DNA from 4 places in the Streptomyces sp. NPDC007084 genome. Region 2 is predicted to be linked to each of the others. Evidence: riboswitches for the same ligand, from Rfam matches in the RefSeq annotation. Region 2 holds a riboswitch; each other region holds the start of a gene.
The links. A riboswitch is a leader RNA that binds a small molecule or an ion and turns the genes downstream of it on or off. The one in region 2 is predicted to bind S-adenosylmethionine.
Positions count from the first base shown of each region.

Region 1: it holds a riboswitch for S-adenosylmethionine, as region 2 does, so the genes downstream of both, thrC (threonine synthase) here and AB0912_RS06910 (putative leader peptide) in region 2, are expected to answer to the same signal.
Region 3: it holds a riboswitch for S-adenosylmethionine, as region 2 does, so the genes downstream of both, AB0912_RS22595 (aminotransferase class V-fold PLP-dependent enzyme) here and AB0912_RS06910 (putative leader peptide) in region 2, are expected to answer to the same signal.
Region 4: it holds a riboswitch for S-adenosylmethionine, as region 2 does, so the genes downstream of both, AB0912_RS18020 (putative leader peptide) here and AB0912_RS06910 (putative leader peptide) in region 2, are expected to answer to the same signal.

Region 1 is NZ_JBEYFY010000008.1:196,732-199,937, reverse strand. Features, by position in the region: gene AB0912_RS10625 (MoaD/ThiS family protein) at 330-605, opposite strand; gene thrC (threonine synthase) at 602-1,900, opposite strand; SAM riboswitch class I at 1,918-2,075, opposite strand; gene AB0912_RS10615 (glucosyl-3-phosphoglycerate synthase) at 2,281-3,206, shown strand, end outside.
Region 2 is NZ_JBEYFY010000005.1:114,875-118,080, forward strand. Features, by position in the region: gene AB0912_RS06900 (amino acid ABC transporter permease) at 1-498, opposite strand, end outside; gene AB0912_RS06905 (hypothetical protein) at 670-804, opposite strand; SAM riboswitch class IV at 960-1,104, shown strand; gene AB0912_RS06910 (putative leader peptide) at 1,141-1,206, shown strand; gene AB0912_RS06915 (glutathione S-transferase C-terminal domain-containing protein) at 1,326-2,162, shown strand; gene AB0912_RS06920 (PP2C family protein-serine/threonine phosphatase) at 2,352-3,206, opposite strand, start outside.
Region 3 is NZ_JBEYFY010000029.1:34,578-37,783, reverse strand. Features, by position in the region: gene AB0912_RS22605 (rhomboid family intramembrane serine protease) at 1-26, shown strand, start outside; gene AB0912_RS22600 (Lrp/AsnC ligand binding domain-containing protein) at 70-351, shown strand; gene AB0912_RS22595 (aminotransferase class V-fold PLP-dependent enzyme) at 397-1,761, opposite strand; SAM riboswitch class IV at 1,950-2,066, opposite strand; gene trpD (anthranilate phosphoribosyltransferase) at 2,151-3,206, opposite strand, start outside.
Region 4 is NZ_JBEYFY010000019.1:73,275-76,480, reverse strand. Features, by position in the region: gene AB0912_RS18030 (NADP-dependent oxidoreductase) at 114-1,148, shown strand; gene AB0912_RS18025 (MerR family transcriptional regulator) at 1,264-1,683, shown strand; SAM riboswitch class IV at 1,914-2,022, shown strand; gene AB0912_RS18020 (putative leader peptide) at 2,055-2,174, shown strand; gene AB0912_RS18015 (ABC transporter substrate-binding protein) at 2,493-3,206, shown strand, end outside.

The DNA.
Region 1 (3,206 bases), on a different contig from region 2:
ACTGCCGTCTGCAACAGGTCAATCGGACGAGAATTCTGGGCATGGCTGATCACCGGTATAGGGAGAACTCGCGATGATCCAGGGCAAGTCGGGCCCCGTAAATGCCATAAACGGCTCAAATAGGCCGGGTACATTGGCTGCTTCTTGTCGGCTGCCGGGCGAGGACTCATATGCGTCCGGCATGAAACCAACATCCAGAACGGGGCGGCTTCCCCAACCCTACCCCGGTCAACCCCATGGAATTGCCCCCTCCGCTTCTCTCACGGAGGGGGCGATTTCATGAACTCTTCGTGTTCGGAATTACCGGGGGTAACAATCCCCGGGATTGCTCAGCCTCCGGCGACGGCCGGAATGATCGAGACGCCCACGCCGTCCGGCGTGGCGGTCTGGAGGCCCTGCTCGAAGCGCACGTCGTCGTCGTTCACGTACACGTTCACGAAGCGGCGCAGCTTGCCCTCGTCGTCCAGGACGCGCGCGCTGATGCCCGTGTGGTTCTTCTCCAGGTCGGCGATGACCTCGGCGAGGGTGGTGCCCTCGGCCGTCACCTCGGCGGCGCCCCCGGTGTAGGTGCGCAGGATGGTGGGGATGCGGACGTTGACGCTCATGATGCGAGGCCAGCCTCTCGGAAGGAGTCGAGGTTCGGGCGGATGGTCGCGGTCAGGCCGGTGTCCGAGGCCACCGCGTCCAGGGTCTTCAGGCCGTCGCCGGTGTTGAGCACGACGGTGGTCAGCGACGGGTCGAGCAGACCGCTCTCGATCAGCTTGCGGGTGACGCCGACGGTCACCCCGCCCGCGGTCTCCGCGAAGATGCCCTCGGTGCGGGCGAGCAGCTTGATCGCGTCGACGATCTGCGCGTCGTTCACGTCCTCCACGGCGCCGCCGGTGCGCCGGGCGATGTCGAGCACGTAGGGGCCGTCGGCGGGGTTGCCGATGGCGAGCGACTTGGCGATGGTGTCGGGCTTCTGCGGCCGGACCACGTCGTGCCCGGCCTTGTAGGCGACCGAGACCGGGGAGCAGCCCTCGGCCTGGGCCCCGAAGATCTTGTAGGGCTTGTCCTCGACCAGGCCGAGCTTGATCAGCTCCTGGAGGCCCTTGTCGATCTTCGTGAGCTGGGAGCCGGAGGCGATCGGCACGACGAGCTGGTCCGGCAGCTCCCAGCCGAGCTGCTCGCAGATCTCGTAGGCGAGCGTCTTGGAGCCCTCGGCGTAGTACGGGCGCAGGTTGACGTTGACGAAGCCCCAGCCCTCGCCGGCCGGGTCGCCGATCAGCTCGGAGCAGAAGCGGTTCACGTCGTCGTAGTTGCCCTCGATGCCGACCAGCTCGCCGCCGTAGACCGCGGCCATGACGACCTTGCCCTGCTCCAGGTCGTGCGGGATGAACACGCAGGAGCGGAAGCCGGCGCGGGCCGCGGCGGCGCCCACCGCGCCGGCCAGGTTGCCGGTGGAGGAGCAGGAGAGGGTGGTGAAGCCGAAGACGCGGGCCGCCTCGATGGCCTGGGCGACGACACGGTCCTTGAAGGAGTGCGTCGGGTTCCCGGAGTCGTCCTTGACGAAGAGCTTGCCGGCGTCGACGCCGAGTTCGCGGGCCAGGTTGTCGGCCCGCACGAGCTTGGTCCAGCCGGGGTTGATGTTCGGCTTGTCCGCCACGTCGGCGGGGACGGGGAGCAGCGGCGCGTAGCGCCAGATGTTCGCGGGGCCCGCTTCGATGCGCTTGCGGAGTTCTTCGGTTTCGTAGGCCGAGAAGTCGTAGGCGATCTCCAGCGGGCCGAAACACTCCTCGCAGGCGAAGACCGGACCGAGCGGGACGCGGTGTCCGCACTCGCGGCAGGAAAGCGCCGCGGCCGGGCCGAGATCGACCGCTTCGGCGGAGTTCGTGGTGCTTGCAACTGTCTGCGCAGCCATGGAGGCGAGGCCCTTTCTCCTCATCTTCCTCACGACGCACTTCGCCGTGAGACGGATTTGGCACCTTCCCTAGCCGGGAGCCTCGCGACGCGATCGTCTGGCGATCGGTACGAGACCGGCTGGAGGGTTGCCGGGGCTTCATCGGGCCGTATCCCTCTGCCCCTCTGGATGAGCGGTATTCGGTTGTTGAACTGTTGAACATATTACGTGCCGATGATCCAGGACATGCGATGGTCATCCGCGTTGTTCAAGACTGTAACCGAAGGCCAGGACAGTTGAAGCAGTCGTCCGAACCGCGAGACGACGGCAAGCGATCAGCCGCTGGCCGCAGCGGGCACGCTGATGAGAGCGTGTGATCAGACAGTGAGGAGCCGCAGACCGTGCTGAATGAAGTCGACCGCTGGCTGAGCACACGCTCCTGGTCCCTGACCGACCGCCCGCTCCACAAGATCATGTCCGCGAAACGGGCCTCCGGGTCGACGGTCAGCGTCGTGCTGCCCGCGCTCAACGAGGAGGAGACCGTCGGCGAGATCGTCGCGATCATCCGCCACGACCTGATGCGCCAGGTGCCGCTCGTCGACGAGATCGTCGTCGTCGACTCCGGCTCCACCGACCGCACCTCCGAGGTCGCCGCCGCCGCGGGCGCGCGGGTCGTGCACCGCGACGACATCCTGCCCGGCCTGCCGGCCGTGCCCGGCAAGGGCGAGGTGCTGTGGCGGTCGCTGCTCGTGACGAGCGGCGACATCGTCTGTTTCATCGACGCGGACCTCAAGGAGTTCTCCTCCGACTTCGTCCTCGGGATCGTGGGCCCGCTGCTCACCGACCCCGGTGTCGATCTCGTCAAGGCGATGTACGACCGTCCGCTGGGCGGCGCCGCCGGACAGGGCGGCCGGGTCACCGAGCTGATGGCCCGCCCGCTGCTGAACATGCACTGGCCGCAGCTCGCCGGCTTCGTCCAGCCGCTCGGCGGGGAGTACGCCGCCCGCCGCTCCCTGCTGGAGCGGCTGCCCTTCCCGGTCGGGTACGGCGTCGAGCTGGGCATGCTGGTGGACGCCCTGCACCTGGTGGGCCTGGACGCCCTCGCCCAGGTCGACGTCGGGGTGCGCAAGCACCGCCACCAGGACGGCCAGGCGCTCGGCCGGATGGCCGCCGCGATCTACCGCACCGCGCAGTTGCGGCTGGCCCGCGGCCACCTGATCCGGCCGTCCCTGACCCAGTTCGAGCGCACCCGGGACGGTTTCGAGCCGCGCACGTACTCGGTGGACACGGAGGAAAGGCCCCCCATGTCCGAAATCGCCGAGTACCA
Region 2 (3,206 bases):
GTCGAAGGAGAAGAAGGCCGGACCGAAGGGCACGCCGACGCTCAGCGTCTTGTACAGGGCGCTGAAGTTGTAGAGGAACAGCAGGACGACGATGAGGGGTACGGAGCGGAAGAGCCAGGTGTAGACCCAGCTCACCGCCCGGAGCACCGGGCTCGGGGAGAGCCGGGCCAGTGCCAGCAGCACACCGCCCAGCAGGCCCAAGACCGCGCTGTAGAAGGCGACTTCGAGGGTGATGAGCAGGCCGTCGAGGATCGTCGGGCGCAGGAACCAGTACTGGAAGCGGTCCCACTGGTAGAAGGGGTTGGTCACCAGGCCATGGGTGATCTGGGCGACCAGCACGAGCACGACGGCCGTGATGATCCAGCGACCGGGGCGCCGGAGCGGAACGACGCGCTGGGCCGACAGGGGCTTCGGCGCGGCGGGGACGTCGGGACGGGGGGTCGTCTCGGCGGGCGGCGCTGATCCGGAGGACACAGCTATGCCCGGAGATTCACTCATGGAGAGCTCCAGCGGATTCGGACACCCCGGACCACGGCGATCGGTGACGCGCGGGCGCGGCCGGAACGGCTCGGCGCGGAACGCGGCACGGACGCACGGGATCACGGGGGCTGGACGGAGAGGGGGCACACCGCGACAGCGGTGGTCGTCAGAGATGCGGAAGGAGAACCGTCAGCCGTGACAGAGGGTGCGACACGTGCCCGTACACAGGGCGCTGTTGACGCGCAGCAGGTCGACGGAGCGGTCCGCGCACAGCACGTCGCGGCCGAGGCGCCGCCATGCGGCCGTCCCGTCGACTGCGTACATCGCTGTCACCATCACTTCTCCGGCCCTGGGGCGTCTCGTTGTGGCCGCACGTTAGGCCTGGTCCGAAAAGAATGTCAATGCGAGTGACCACCTGATGAGACCGTGTCGTCCGCCTTCTTGACGGCGCACGGGAGCACGCCGAAACTGGCGTGGACGGTCACGATTGTCAGCGCCCACGGCGCGGGTTCGCCCGCTCCAGTGGTCATCGGCCCCGGCCCGCTGACAGGCAACCCTTCCACCGCGACGGGGTGCCCCGGGTGACGACCGGGTTCCGCCGGTGCGGCGGGGCAAGCGTGGTCTCGCGTTTCGCGAGCCCCGAGGTTGGGACCGGTGGGAATGCCGCGGAACGACTTGACGAGGCGCTTGCACATCGACCTTCTGCGCGTCTCCAGCGCTTACTGATCCGCTGCCGGCCCGTTCGATCCGGGCCGGCGCGTCCAGCGCGTTCGCTCCGCATCCAGCCGCTCATCGCCCATGCCCACAAGGCGGCGATGGCTTCCTCGTTCCCCCTAGGGAGAGTCATGCCCGAGACAGCTTCGCGCGGTTCCAGCACGTCCAACCCCCTTCCCTGTAACGAGAGTTCACCGGCACGCCCGGCCGAGTCCGCCGCGTTCGCCGTCGCCGGTGAGCCGCCGGCCCCCGGCACGGGACCGCACCCCCGGACGGTCCGGCCGGCCGCCCTTCCGCACCGCGTCCACAGTCGCATCGGCGTCGGCCTGGCCGGCGGCTTCTACCCGGCGCCGCACCGCTACGAGTTGTATCTGTCGGCGGGCTGTCCGCGCTCGCTGCGCATCTCCATCACGCTCGACCTCCTCGGCCTCAGGGACTCGGTCGCCACCACGATCCTGACGCACCCCGCCGAGACCTCCGACGCCTTCGCCTCCCTCCGCCGCGCCTACGAGGCGACGGTGCACCACTACGACGGACCGGTGACGGCCCCGGCGCTGTGCGACCGCTGGAGCGGACGCATCGTCAGCAACCACACCCCCGACATTCTCCGCGACCTCACGGGCCTGCTCGCCGGCGCTTCGGCCGCCTGCCTGCCCACACTGCGCCCGGCCGCCCTCGCCCAGGACATCGACGCGCTGCGCGACCTTGTCGACCGGCACCTCACGGCGTCCGCGCCGGCCGCCGACCGGTCGGCCGCGCTGGAACTCCTCGACCGCCAACTGGCCTGCGGCCCCTACCTGTTGGGCGACCGGCTCACGGCGGCGGACGTGGACGCGTGGGTGGCCCTCACCCGGCTCGTCCCGGCCGAGGCCCTGTGCGCCCGCCCCCGGCTGCGCGAGTACGTCCACCGGCTCGGCGAGCATCCCGCGTTCCGGGGCGCGGACGCGGGGACGCGCGCGGCGGCGTGAGCGCCTGATCCGCGCCGGAGGGCGACAGCGGGGCGGGCGGAGCCGGAGGCCGAGCCGCGGACGGAGGCGCAAGCGCCTCATGCGCGGGCGCCGGGACCGAGGCACCGCTCACGGAGCTGGAAGCGCCGCGTGCGGAGGCGGAGAGCGGGAGACGCCGCGTGCGGCGGCTGAGCGGGGCCGCGGTCCCGCTCAGCCGCCGCCCGTGAGGGCGGCGGGCGTGCGGTCCACCGGATCACCCGGGCGGGCGGGCTCCCGGACTGCGGGCTTGCGGAGCAGGAGCAGCGCCGCGTCGTCGTGCAGCCGCCCTCCGACATGGGCCTGGAGTTCGGCGTCGAGGGCGGCGAGCGTGGACGCCGGCTCGTCGCAGACATGGCGGCCCAGTCCCTCCGCGAGGGGGTAGAACGCCCGCCCGTGGTCGCGCGCCTCGGTCACACCGTCCGTGTAGAGGAGCAACTGCTCTCCGTCGGCGAAGGGGAGGACCTGGAGGGTGGGGGTCTCGGCGGTCAGCGCGCGCAACCCGAGCGGCGGCGCGGGGTGGGTGGGGTCGACGGACGACACCTGCCCGGACGTGCCGACGTGCAGCGGCGGCGCGTGTCCGCAGTTGACGACCTCCAGGCGGCCCGGCTCGGGGTAGCCGGCGACCACGGCGGTGACGAAGTCGTCGTGCCCGAGGTTGCGCGCCAGGCTCCGCTCGATGCGGCCGACCACGGCGAGCAGGTCGGGCTCGTCGTAGGCGGCCTCGCGGAAGACGCCGAGGACGAGCGCCGCGGTGCCGACGGCGGGAAGCCCCTTGCCGCGGACGTCGCCGACGATCATCCGGACGCCGTAGGGCGTGGGCACGAGGGCGTAGAGGTCTCCGCCGATCCGGGCCTCGGCCGCCGCGGCGCTGTAGCGGACGGCCACCTGGAACGGGCCGACGCTCGACGGGATCGGGGCGAGGAGGGCATGCTGCGCGGCCTCCGCCACCGACCGGACCGCCGCGAGCACCCGCTCCCGCCGCCACCGGAGGGCGCTGGCCAGGACGCTCGCGAGGGTCACGGCGGC
Region 3 (3,206 bases), on a different contig from region 2:
GCCGGCGGCCGGCGGAGCGCGAGTAGGGTGAGATCCCCCAGCAGTGGCCCCCGAGGGAGAGAACCAGCCGTGATCACCGCGATCGTCCTCATCAAGACCAGCGTGGACCGGATCCCCGAGATCGCCGAGTCGATCGCGTCGCTGGAGAGCGTCAGCGAGGTCTTCTCCGTCACCGGCACCTACGACCTGATCGCGATGGTCCGGGTGCGGGCCCACGACGACCTCGCGGACGTCATCCCCGGCAAGATCAGCAAGATCCCGGGCGTCGAGGCGACGGACACGCACGTGGCGTTCCGTACGTACTCCCAGCACGACCTGGAGGCGGCGTTCGCGATCGGTCTCGACTCCTGACCGACCCGAACACCGCCTCCCGGCTCACCGCTGTGGCGGGCCGGCTCACACCGCCGGCACGCAGCGCCCGTCCTGGGTGCGGTACTGCCAGCGCGCGCCGTCCCGGACCAGCTCGCGCACCGCGCGGACGAACCGCTCGACGTGCTCGTCGGGAGTGCCGGCGCCGAAGCTGACACGGATGGCGTTGAGGGACTTCTCGCCGGGCGCCGCCTCCGGGGCGCCGCACTCCCCCTGGGTCTCGGGGTCGCTGCCGAGCAGCGTGCGGACGAGCGGGTGGGCGCAGAACAGGCCGTCGCGGACGCCGATGCCGTACTCGGCGGAGAGCGCGGCGGCGAAGTGCGAGCTGTTCCAGCCCTCGACGACGAAGGAGAGCACGCCGACTCGCGGGGCGTCGTCGCCGAAGAGGGACAGCACGCGCACCTCCGGGACCTCGGCGAGGCCGGCGCGGACGGTGCGGATCAGGTGCCGCTCCCGGGCGACGAGGTTGTCGAAGCCCTCCTCGGTGAGCGCCTTGCAGGCCGAGGCGATGGAGTAGGCGCCGATGACGTTCGGCGAGCCGGCCTCGTGCCGGGCCGCGCTGTCGTGCCACTCGACGTCCACCCCGCCGTCCGCGCGCCGGGTGACCTTGCGGCTGGCGCCGCCGCCCGCCAGGTACGGGTCGGCCGCGCGCAGCCAGTCGGAGCGGCCGGCGAGGACGCCGGAGCCGAACGGCGCGTAGAGCTTGTGCCCGGAGAAGGCGACCCAGTCGACGTCGAGGTCCTGGACGGAGACGGGGTGGTGCGGGGCGAGCTGGGCGGCGTCGAGGACGATCCGAGCGCCGTGGGCGTGCGCGGCGGCGGCCAGTTCCCGCACCGGCCACAGCTCCCCGGTGACGTTCGAGGCACCGGTGACGCAGACGAGGGCCGGGCCGTGCGGGTCGCGGGCGGCGAGGGCGCGCTCCAGGGTCGTGACGGCCTCGTCGGGGGTGCGCGGGGCGTTCAGGTAGGTCACCCGGGCGTCGCGCCAGGGCAGCAGCGAGGCGTGGTGCTCGGTCTCGAAGACGAAGACCTGGCAGCCGGCCGGGAGCGCGGCGGCGAGCAGGTTGAGCGAGTCGGTGGTGGAGCGGGTGAAGACGAGCTGGTCGTCGGCGCGGCAGTCGAGGAACTCGGCGACGGTCCGGCGGGCGTTCTCGAAGAGGTCGGTGGAGAGCTGCGAGAGGTAGCCGGCGCCGCGGTGCACGCTGCCGTAGTACGGGGCGTACGCGGCGACGTCGTCCCACACCCGCTGGAGGGCGGGGGCGCTCGCGGCGTAGTCGAGGGCCGCGTAGGCGACCTCGCCGCCGGTGACGAGCGGAACGGTGACGTCCCGGCCCAGCACGGGCAGCGGGGCACAGACGGACGAGTCGGCGGCGGTGGCGGTGACGACGGACATGGCGGACTCCTGTGAGGCAGGCGGGATCACCGCGCGAGCCGGCCGCCCGAAAGCGGCGCTCAGCGCGGGAGAAGGGGAAAAAGGGTGTGCGGAGGCGGGGCTCGACGCCCTATCGCATTCGCTTGCTCACAGAAGGCTCCCTCGAACGACCAGGACCCCTGGTTGCATCCACTCGAAAGAGTGCGAGGGGTCCGCGCTTGCCGTAGACCTCGCTGCCTACGGCCTGGTCTTCACCCGGGGCACCCCGCCACGGACGGAGGGTTGCCGGACAGCCGGCCGGGGCCTGATGGCTGTCGCTCATGACCTGGTACAGCATTTTGCCAGAAGATCTTCGCGGCGCAAGACGCGGTCCGGATTGTGGACCGCGCCCCGCGTCACATCCGCGTCGGTCAGGCGTTGCTGGCCGCCACCCACCGGTCGAGGGTGCGCCTGGCCGCGCCGGAGTCGATCGCCTCGGCGGCCTTCGCCATCCCGGCGCGGAGCTGGTCCGCGAGGGGCGCGTCGGCCGGCTCCAGGGCCACCAGGGCGGCCGCCGAGTTCAGCAGCACCGCGTCGCGCACCGGCCCCGTCTCGCCGTCCAGCAGCCGCCGGGCGACCTCCGCGTTGTACGCCGCGTCGGCGCCGCGCAGCGCCTCCACCGGGACCACGTCGAGGCCGACGTCCCGGGGGTGGAAGTGCTCCTCGGTGACCTTGCCGTCGCGGACCACCCAGACCCGGGAGCCGGCGGTCGTGGTCAGCTCGTCCAGGCCGTCGTCGCCGCGGAAGACGAGCGAGGAGTTGCCGCGCTCGGCGAAGACGCCCGCCACGATGGGCGCCATCCGGGGGTCGGCGACCCCGACCGCCTGGGCCTTGACCCGGGCCGGGTTGGTGAGCGGGCCCAGCACGTTGAAGGTCGTGCGGATGCCGAGCTGTCCGCGCGCCGCCGCCACGTGCCGCAGCGCCGGATGGAACTTCACCGCGAAGCAGAAGGTGATGCCGGCCTCCTCGGCCACCCGCGCGACCCGGTCCACCGTGAGCTGGAGATTGACGCCGAGCTTCTCCAGGACGTCCGAGGAGCCGGAGGCGGAGGACGCGGCGCGGTTGCCGTGCTTGACGACCTTGGCGCCGGTGCCGGCCACCACGATCGAGGACATCGTGGAGATGTTGACGGTCTTCGCGCCGTCGCCGCCGGTGCCGACGATGTCGACGGTCCGGCCGGGCACCTCGATCACGTTGGCGTGCTCGTACATCGCCCGGACGAGTCCGGAGATCTCCTGGACGGTCTCGCCCTTGGCCCGCAGCGCCACCACGAAACCGGCGATCTGCGCGTCGGTCGCCTCGCCGCGCATGATGCGGTCCATCGCCCAGGCCGTGTCGTCCGCGCTCTGGTCGCGGCCTTCGAGGAGACCGTTCAGCACCTCGGGCCAGGACCGGCCCGCCGCGGTGTCGCCTCCAGCGGGGTGCAC
Region 4 (3,206 bases), on a different contig from region 2:
ACCCGCACGTCAGGGTTTAGCGTGCCCCGGCCGGTGGGTCGGCCGGGAGGCCCGGCCGCAAGACGACGCACCGGTTCGTGCCCTTTTCCTCGCCCGAGCCCCGGAGTCGCGTCATGACCCTTCAGCCACCGCTCACTACCCGCCAGATCCACCTCGTCACCGAGCCCGACGGACTGCCCGGACCCGAGCATCTCGCCGTGGTCGAGACGCCGCTCCCGGCGCCGCGGGAGGGCCAAGTCGTCGTCCGCAACCGGCACTTCCTCGTCTTCCCGGGGCTGCGCACCCTCATCGGAGGGCAGGCCGAAGCGGTGCCGTTGCCGCCCGTGCGGCTCGGCGACGCCCTGTTCGGCCCCGCTGTGGGGGATGTCGTCGCGGTGGGTCCGGACAGCCGGCTGCGCCCCGGCGACACCGTGACCCATCTGCTCGGCTGGCGTGAGCACGCCCTCGTGAACGAGACCGACTGCCTGCCCCTGGGCGACGTACTGCCCGACCCCGTCGCGTTCCTCTCCTCCGGGGCGGCCGCGTACGCCGCGCTCACCCGGCTCGCCGCCGTACGCCCCGGCGACACGGTCCTCGTGACGGGGGCCGCGGGCGCGGTCGGAAGCCTGGCGGGACAGGTGGCCCGGCTGCTGGGCGCGACGCGCGTCGTCGGCACCACCCGGTCGGCGCGCAAGGCCGACCGGCTCACGGCCGAACTGGGCTACGACGCCGTGATCGTGCCGGGGACGGCGCCGCTCGCCGAACAGCTCGCCGACGCGGTACCGGAGGGCATCGACGTGCTCCTCGACACCGTCGGCGGCGAGCAGCTCACCGCCGCGGTCGGCGCCGCGCGCCGTGGCGCGCGCTTCGCGCTCGTGGGCGCGCTCTCCGGGCAGCTGTCGCCGGAGCGGGGCCGCGACGGCAGCACCTCGCCGGCGGAGATCGACACGTTCCGGATCATCACGCTCGGCCTCAGCCTGCGCGGATTCAGCAGCGCCGATCTCGGCGACGCGGCGGAGGAGTGGACCAAACGCTTCGGGGAGTGGCTGCGCTCTGGGGACATCGTCTTCCCCACCGCACGGATCACGGGCATCGATCGCGCTCCCCAAGCGTTGCAGGAACTGTTCGAGGGGCGGCACCTCGGAACGGTCGTCGTCGACCTGCCGTAACACCGGCGCCGCGATGTCCGTGCCTTCCGCGTCCTCGACGGGACGGATGCCGACGTCCTCGACAGGACGGATGTCGGCACGAAGGATGTCGGCACGGCGACGGGTGGAGGAGCGGATGCGGATCGGGGACGCGGCGGCGGCGGCCGGCACGACACCACGGGCACTGCGGTTCTACGAGGAGCGTGGGTTGCTGCCGCCGCCACGGCGCACCGCGTCCGGGCAGCGCGAGTACGGTCCCGACGAGATCGCCCGGGTGCGGGTGATCCGGGACCTGCTCGCCCTCGGTCTGACGGTGGAGGACTTGTGCGGCCTGGCCGACCGCATCCCGCTGATCGTCGAGGACCCGCGCCGGCGGTGTTCCGGCCGTACGGACGGTCCCGGCGCGGGCGTGGTGGACCGGCGGCTGGACGCCCTCGACGCCGAAATCGACCGTCTGACCCGGCTGCGCACCCGCCTGGCGGCCCAGACGGGCCGAACGGCCGACGGACCGTACGGGGGCGTCGGCCGTACCGGGGCGGAGTCCCGGACGTCATGACGGCGTGACGGCGTGACGGCGTGACGGCGTGACGGCGTGACGGCGTGACGGCGTGACGGCGTGAGTCTTGTGCGGGCCGTCAAGATCCCCTCGAACGGGCCCGGTTGTTGCGCGGAGATGAAATCCCGCAGCTCGGCGCGGTGCGGCCACTGGCCCGACGCCACTCGCCCCGGTCTCGTCCCCGATCTCGTCATTGACGGATCGGAGAATCGATTCGTACGATCGCGACTGGCATTGAGTGTCAGCGTCAAGCCCTGGCTCGCTGACCGGCAACCCTCCACCGCGGTGGGGTGCTCCAGGTGAAAGCCCGGCGGGGTGACAGCCCCGCAAGCGCGAACCCCCTGACGGGGGACGAGATGGGGAGGCCAGGCGTGCGGAACATCAGCGGCGATCTGAGCGCCTCGATCGCGGCCGCGGCGATGTTCTCCGGTTTCTCGCGCCGCCGCCACATCGACCTGGAGCGTTCCGCCAGCTGTCTGTGTCGCCGCTGACCGGACGCCCCACCGGTCGGCGCACCCCGCCGGTCACCGGTCGACGCACTCCGTCGGCCCGTTCCCGCGGATAGCCGTCAACCACCCCTGCTCTCCCCGGCGTTGCCGGGTCCTCGGTGGGCACGTCGTACGCCGTCGTCGACGCAGCCCTCGCGCATCGCTCACGCCCGGCTTCCCTGTCCGGGGCTCGCGCCTGAGCGTCCCGTCCGTTCCGACTTTCTCGCCCGAACGGTGCCGCCCGTCCACGGCCGCACCGCCCCGCTTCGCCATGTCCGCACCGGACAGGCGCGGCGACTCTGGAGTAGGAGAACCCCTTCCGTGACATCGCATCCGGATTCCCGATCGGCCCGATGGGCGGCAGCCGCCGCTGTCGTGACCTGCGGCATCCTGTTGAGCGGCTGCTCGTCGAGCGACGGCACCGGTTCGAACAACACCGACGCCCAGGCCAGGTCCGGCGGCACTCTGACCTTCGCGGTGGGTTCCGACGCCGGCTGCGTTGACCCGCAGCAGGTGGGCAGCAACGACAGCATCTACTCGCTGCGCCAGGTCGTGGACTCCCTGACCGACCAGGATCCCAAGACCGGCAAGATCGTGCCGTGGCTGGCCAAGAGCTGGGACATCAGCTCGGACACCCGGACGTTCACCTTCCATCTGCGGTCGGGGGTCACCTTCAGCGACGGCTCACCGCTGACCGCCCAGGTGGTGAAGGACAACTTCGACGCGGTGCCGAAGCTCGGGGCCCTGGCCACGCTCGCCCAGGGCTACCTGAGCGGGGTGCAGAGCACGAAGGTGGTCGATCCGAGCACTGTCCGGGTGACGTTCAAGGAGCCCAACGCGCAGTTCCTGCAAGCCACTTCGACCCACTCGCTGGGCATCGAGTCGGCGGCGAGTGTGAAGCTGAGCCCGCAGGAGAAGTGCAGCAAGGGCGTGGTCGGCTCCGGCCCGTTCAAGCTGGCCGGTTATGTGCAGAACCGCTCGGTGACGCTGGCCAAGCGCGCCAAGTACGCCTGGGGTTCCTCGCTGTGGACCAAG